2 regions of the Acidovorax sp. LjRoot117 genome follow, and region 1 is predicted to be linked to the other one. Evidence: predicted binding sites of a transcription regulator. Region 1 holds the regulator's gene; the other holds the start of a gene.
The links. Region 1 encodes NrdR, which represses ribonucleotide reductase genes. Its sites were predicted from a motif close to CACNANATNTNGTG; they were not measured.
Positions count from the first base shown of each region.

Region 2: ACSQ3D_RS11500 (ribonucleoside-diphosphate reductase subunit alpha) is a predicted target of NrdR. The motif match lies at 1,998-2,011, and genes of this name have one in related genera.

Region 1 is NZ_CAXUPO020000015.1:93,460-96,848, forward strand. Features, by position in the region: ZMP/ZTP riboswitch at 1-108, shown strand, start outside; gene glyA (serine hydroxymethyltransferase) at 145-1,389, shown strand; gene nrdR (transcriptional regulator NrdR) at 1,417-1,866, shown strand; gene ACSQ3D_RS25220 (DMT family transporter) at 2,307-3,209, shown strand; gene ACSQ3D_RS25225 (bifunctional metallophosphatase/5'-nucleotidase) at 3,222-3,389, opposite strand, start outside.
Region 2 is NZ_CAXUPO020000003.1:396,464-399,852, reverse strand. Features, by position in the region: gene ACSQ3D_RS11500 (ribonucleoside-diphosphate reductase subunit alpha) at 1-1,904, opposite strand, end outside; gene ampD (1,6-anhydro-N-acetylmuramyl-L-alanine amidase AmpD) at 2,283-2,915, opposite strand; gene ACSQ3D_RS11490 (sigma-54-dependent transcriptional regulator) at 2,899-3,389, opposite strand, start outside.

The DNA of each region.
Region 1 (3,389 bases):
TGCCGCTGACGTGGAAACCGACAAGGGCTGGCCTCTTGTGAACCACTGGGGAGCGTGCCGCACGGGTGTCATGCCCGCCGCGTTCAGCCGTTCGCCTGGGCAGCCCTTGTTTCAAGGGACACAAGTTCATAGGACTGCCAAAAAATGTACGACCGCAATATTCTTGTCGAACAAACCGACCCCGAACTCTTCGCCGCCATCCAGGCCGAGAACGCCCGCCAAGAGCACCACATCGAGCTGATCGCCAGCGAGAACTACGCCTCCCCCGCCGTGATGTGGGCGCAAGGCACCCAGCTGACCAACAAGTACGCCGAAGGCTACCCCGGCAAGCGCTACTACGGTGGCTGCGAGCATGTGGACGTGGCCGAGCAACTGGCCATCGACCGCGTCAAGAAGATCTTCGGCGCCGAAGCCGCCAACGTGCAGCCCCATTGCGGCGCGTCGGCCAACGAGGCCGTGTTCCTGGCCTTCCTCAAGCCCGGCGACACCATCATGGGCATGAGCCTGGCCGAAGGCGGCCACCTCACGCACGGCATGCCGCTGAACATGTCTGGCAAGTGGTTCAACGTGGTGTCCTACGGCCTCGATGCCAACGAAGCCATCGACTACGAAGCGATGGAAAAGAAGGCCCACGAAACCAAACCCAAGCTCATCATCGCCGGTGCATCGGCCTACAGCCTGCACATCGACTTCGCACGCTTTGCCAAGGTGGCCAAGGACGTGGGCGCGATCTTCATGGTGGACATGGCCCACTACGCCGGCCTGATCGCCGCGGGTGTGTACCCCAACCCCGTGCCCCACGCCGACGTGGTGACCAGCACCACGCACAAGAGCCTGCGCGGCCCGCGCGGCGGCATCATCCTGATGAAGGCCGAGCACGAGAAGGCCATCAACAGCGCCATTTTCCCCGGCCTGCAAGGCGGCCCGCTGATGCACGTGATCGCGGCCAAGGCCGTGGCCTTCAAGGAAGCGCTGCAGCCCGACTTCAAGGCCTACCAGGAACAGGTGGTGAAGAACGCCAAGGTGGTGGCCGAGACGCTGACCGCACGCGGCCTGCGCATCGTCTCCGGCGGCACGCAAAGCCACGTGATGCTGGTCGACCTGCGCGCCAAAGGCATCACCGGCAAGGAAGCAGAGGCCGTGCTGGGCGCCGCCCACATGACCATCAACAAGAACGCGATCCCCAACGACCCTGAAAAGCCGATGGTGACGAGCGGCGTGCGCATCGGCACCCCGGCCATGACCACGCGCGGCTTCAAGGAAGAAGAAGCGCGCACCACGGCCAACCTGATCGCCGACGTGCTGGACAACCCACGCGACGAAGCCAACATCGCCGCTGTGCGCGAGAAGGTCAACGCGCTGACCGCCCGCTTCCCTGTCTACCGCTAATCCACCGACTCCGGCCGATCAGCTCCCATGAAGTGTCCCTTCTGCAGCCACCTCGAAACGCAAGTCGTCGAAACGCGGGTGTCTGAAGAAGGGGACTTCATCCGGCGCCGCCGCCAGTGTGGCGCCTGCGACAAGCGCTTTACCACCTACGAGAGGCCGGAAGTGAGCTTCCCGGCCATCGTGAAAAAGGACGGCCGTCGCATCGAGTACGAGCGCGGCAAGCTGCAGGGCTCGTTCAACCTGGCGCTGCGCAAGCGCCCGGTGAGCACCACGCAGATCGACAGCGCCATCGAGCGCATTGAGGAAAAGCTGCTCAACCTGGGCCAGCGTGAAATCATGTCCGCGCGCATCGGCGAACTCGTGATGCGCGAGCTGAAAAAGCTCGACAAGGTGGCCTACATCCGCTTTGCCAGCGTGTACCGCAGCTTCGAGGACATCGACGACTTCCGCGCGATGGTGGACGAAGTCCGCAAGTGAGCTGCCACTGGCCCGCCGCGGGCTGTTTCGGCATTGCCACTTTTGGGTATAAATAGCCTCTACCGCTTGCCTGGTGTGCGCCAGAAGCTACTATTTTCATAGCACCCGCTCGGCAATGCGCTCCTGCGCATGCACTCTTGGCACTCTTGGCACCCCTGGCAGACCCGCCCTGGATGTGATGGGCACAGCGCTGACAAGCTGCGCCTGCGGACCTTGCACCCCATGACAGCGGCGCGCACCACGGGTGAACCGACCGTCATCCGCTGAGCGCCACCTGTTGCACATTGCACGGTGCTCGGTGCACGCCCTACTCTGCGCACCGCAATTCGTTTGCTATATTTTCAATAGCTGCCAGCGCTTACTGGTCGAGCGGTAGAGGCATTTTTCGCTCCCATCGACCGCTGCAGCGGTGCAGGCAACGCCCCGCGCGGTGCCCGACAATGCGCCCGGTGAAATCACGCCACTTCCTGCAGCTCGTGCTGCTGTCTGCCCTGTGGGGCGCCTCGTTCCTCTTCATCCGCATTGCCAGCCCGGTGCTCGGGCCCAACGTGATGGCGGCGCTGCGCATCGGCCTGGCCACGCTCACGCTGATCGGCATCATGCGCGTGGCCGGCGAGCGCTGGCCGTGGCGCCATTGGCGCGAGCTGCTGGGGCTGGGCACGCTCACGGTGGCTGCGCCGTTTCTGCTGTATTCCTGGGCGGCCCTGTACCTGCCGGCGGGGTACAGCTCGCTGCTCAACACCATGGCCGTCCCGTTCAGCGTGCTGGCCGCTGCGTGGATGAAGGAAGACACGCTGAGCCTGCGCAAATGGCTGGGGTGCCTGTGCGGCTTTGCGGGCGTGGCGCTGATCGTGCAGCTGGGACCGGTGCAGCCCACGCCAGTGCTGCTGATCGCCGCACTGGGCTGCATCGTCGCATCGGCCTGCTATGGCATCTCCACCACCTGGATGAAGCGCGCCACCACGCGCATGTCGCCTCTGGCGATCGCGGCGGGCATCCACGCCGCCGCGCTGGTGTTGCTGCTGCCGGGCGCGGCCTGGAGCCTGCCCGAGGCCCGCTTTACCACCGGCGCCGTGGCGGCGGTGGTGGTGATGGGCGTCTTCACCTCGGGCCTGGCCTACTGGCTCAACCTGCGCGTGCTGTCGCAGGTCTCGCCGGTGGCGGCCATGAGCTCGGCGTTCATGATCCCGCTGTTCGGCGTGGCCTGGGGCCATGTATTCCTGGGCGAGGCGCTGGGCCCGGGCATGCTCTGGGGCGGCGCGCTGGTGCTGGTGGCCACCGGCCTGGTGACGGGCTTCAACCCCCTGCGCTGGCTCGCCGCGCTGCGCCCTGGCAAGGGGTAACCGACGCCCGCCTCAGCGCGCCGGTGGTGCGGCAGGTGCCGTCGGTGCGGTGGCTGCAGCCGGCCGGATGCGGTCCGTGGCGGGCACCGCCACCGGGCTTCGCGTGCGGAAGTAGGCTTCCAGCGCATCCAGGTCCAGCCCGCCCACCAGGCGGTCGCGGCCTTCGGTCAGCACGGTGAA
Region 2 (3,389 bases), on a different contig from region 1:
ACGTTGTCCAGCATGCGCATGGCCACGGTGATGGTCTTCTTGAGCTTGTCGTGGTCGATCTGACCATCCTTCAAGTGCTGCAGCAGGTTGACCGAGCCGAGGTTGCACACGGCGGTTTCGGTGTCGCTGGTGTTCAGCGTGATCTCGGTGCACAGGTTGGACGAGTGCACCACGCCGGCGTGCTGCTGGGGCGAGCGCACGTTGCAGGCATCCTTGAAGGTGATCCAGGGATGGCCGGTCTCGAACAGCATGGTCAGCATCTTGCGCCACATGTCGGTGGCCTGCACCGTCTTGGAGGGCTTGATCTCGCCGCGCGCAGCTTTCTGTTCGTAGGCCACGTAGGCCTTCTCGAACGCGGTGCCGAACAGGTCGTGCAGGTCGGGCACGTCGGAAGGCGAGAACAGGGTCCAGGTGCCCTTTTCCATCACGCGGCGCATGAACAGGTCGGGGATCCAGTTGGCCGTGTTCATGTCGTGCGTGCGGCGGCGGTCGTCGCCGGTGTTCTTGCGCAGCTCCAGGAACTCTTCGATATCGAGGTGCCAGGTTTCCAGGTACGTGCAGACAGCGCCCTTGCGCTTGCCGCCCTGGTTCACGGCCACGGCCGTGTCGTTGACCACCTTGAGGAAGGGCACCACGCCCTGCGATTCGCCGTTCGTGCCCTTGATGTGCGAGCCGAGGGCGCGCACGCGGGTCCAGTCGTTGCCCAGGCCGCCGGCAAACTTGGACAGCAGCGCGTTCTCCTTGATGGAGTCGTAGATGCCTTCCAGGTGGTCGGGCACCGTGGTCAGGTAGCACGAGGACAGTTGCGAGCGCAGCGTGCCGCTGTTGAACAGCGTGGGCGTGCTGGACATGAAGTCGAAGCTCGAGAGCACTTCATAGAACTCGATGGCGCGGGCTTCGCGGTCGGATTCGTTGAGCGACAGGCCCATGGCCACGCGCATGAAGAAGCACTGGGGCAGCTCGATGCGGGTCTTGCGCACGTGCAGGAAGTAGCGGTCGTACAGGGTCTGCAGGCCCAGGTAGTCGAACTGCAGGTCGCGGTCGGCCTTGAGGGCGGCGCCCAGGCGGGCCAGGTCGAACGTCAGCAGGCGCTCGTCCAGCAGTTCGTTGTCCACGCCCTTCTGGATGAATTGGGGGAAGTACTCGAGGTACGCCTGGCCCATGTCGGCCTGGGCCACTTCCTTGTCCAGCACCTCGCGCACGATGGTGTGCAGCAGCAGGCGGGCGGTGGCGTAGGTGTAGTCAGGGTCTTTTTCGATCAGCGTGCGCGCGGCCAGGATGGAAGCCTTGTAGACCTCGTCCATGGGGACGCCGTCGTACAGGTTGCGCATGGTTTCGGCAACGATGGGGTCGGCCTTGATGTCCGCGCCCAGGTTCACGCAGGCCGATTCGATCAGGCCCTGCAGGCGGTTCAGGTCCAGCGCCACGCGCTTGTCGCCATCCATCACATGCAGCAGCGGTGCCGCTGGCACAGCGGCCTGTTGCTCGGTGTGGCGGGCACGCTCCTGCGTGCGGCGCTCACGGTAGAGCACATAGGCGCGGGCGATCTCATGGTGGCCGCCGCGCATCAGGCCCAGCTCGACCTGGTCCTGCACGTCTTCAATGTGGAAGGTGCCGCCAGCGGGGCGCGAACGCACCAGCGCGCGCACGACGTTCTGCGTCAGCGTGTCCACGACTTCGCGCACGCTGGCAGAGGCTGCGCCCTGGGTGCCATGCACTGCAAGAAAGGCCTTCATCATCGCCACCGCGATTTTCTGGGGCTCGAAGGGCACCACCGCGCCGTTGCGGCGGATGATCTGGTAGTGCGGGAGCGATTGGGTGGCGGCCACTGGCGCTGCCTGGGATGCGGGCGCATCGACCGTGGCGGAGTGGGGGGTGACAGGCGTGTTCAAAGCAGCTTGCATGGGTGTCCTCTTCTATGGGCTGTCTGGGGTGTGATGCTCGGCTGGGAATGCAGCCGGGCCGGGAGATCGGTGTGCCGGGCTTTGGGGTGGGCACACTATATATGGTGTGTCTCGTGCGTTCAAGACACTACCGGTAGTGTATCGCGGTAAAACTGCCCCGAGGACGACACGGCTTGTGCTAGGCGTGCGAAGCAGAGGTCGGGCACCTCCGCGCAATCCATTGAAACGCGGGGATGTGGGACACGCAACCCGCATGCCGACACGCGTTGCGCGGGATTTCGCCGCCGAGGCCGCATGGTTCCTTGGGGCCACCCAGCACTGCAACAATGTGCAAGCGCACAAAGAAAAAAACGGGATGTGGCGCTGGGGCCGCAGTGATCAGCGGGTCGACGGAGGGTCGGCCAGCGTGGCGGCAGGAAACCGGCGCAACGGCCAACGCAGTGCATCCTGAAGACGGCGCCAGTCGAACCCTGGCCCGGGATCTTGCTTGCGACCCGGGGCAATGTGCTCATGGCCGGCGATGTGCTCGATGGCGTAGCGCTGTTCGATGTCCCGGCACAGTTGGGTGAGCATCTGGTACTGCGCCGCTTCGAACTCCAGGCCTTCCAGGCCCTCCAGCTCGATGCCGATGGAGTCGTCGTTGCACTGGCTGCGGCCGCGGTAGGCAGACTGGCCCGCATGCCAGGCGCGCTGGTCGCAGCTCACGAATTGCCAGAGCTGGCCCGTGCGCTCGATGAAAAAGTGCGACGACACGGCCAGGCCGCGGATGCTCTGAAAGTACGGATGGGCGTCCCAGTCGAGGTTGTTCGTGAACAGCTGCTGTACCTTGCCCGTGCCGTATTCACCCGGCGGGAGGCTGATCGAGTGCACCACGATCAGGTCGATGGCCTGCGCGCCCTGCACAGGGCGCTCGCCGTAGTTCGGCGAGGGGATCCGGTGTGCCCGCTGGTGCCAGCCGCCGTCCCAAAGTGGGCCTGAGTCGTCCTGCGCGGCTTCAACCGATCTCGTCATTCGCATCCTGGTCGTTGGGCGCGGCAATGTTCAGGCGGGCGATGCGGTAGCGGATCTGGCGCAGGCTGATGCCCAGGCGCGCCGCGGTGGCCGTGCGGTTGAAGCCGGCCTCGCGCAGGGCGCGGATGAGGATGTCGCGTTCCTGCTGGTCCAGCCAGGCCTGCAGGTCGCTGGGCAGCGGTACGGAACTGCCTGGGTTGTGGTGAGAGCCGGATGGTGCCTGCAGGGTGGCGTGCGCGTCGCCGGCCGCGACTGCCGGCGCACTGGACGTGGTGGCCGCCTGGTGCGGCACGGCCCGCGCGCCAGCGCTATCCAGCGGCAGCGCCGGGCCGTCCACATGGAGTTCATCGCCATCGCTGAGCGCCACCGCGCGGTGCAGCAGGTTTTCCAGTTCCCGCACGTTGCCGGTCAGCGGATGGGCCGCGATGGCGGCCAGTGCCTGTTCGGTCAGCCGTGGCACGGCCATGCCCGACT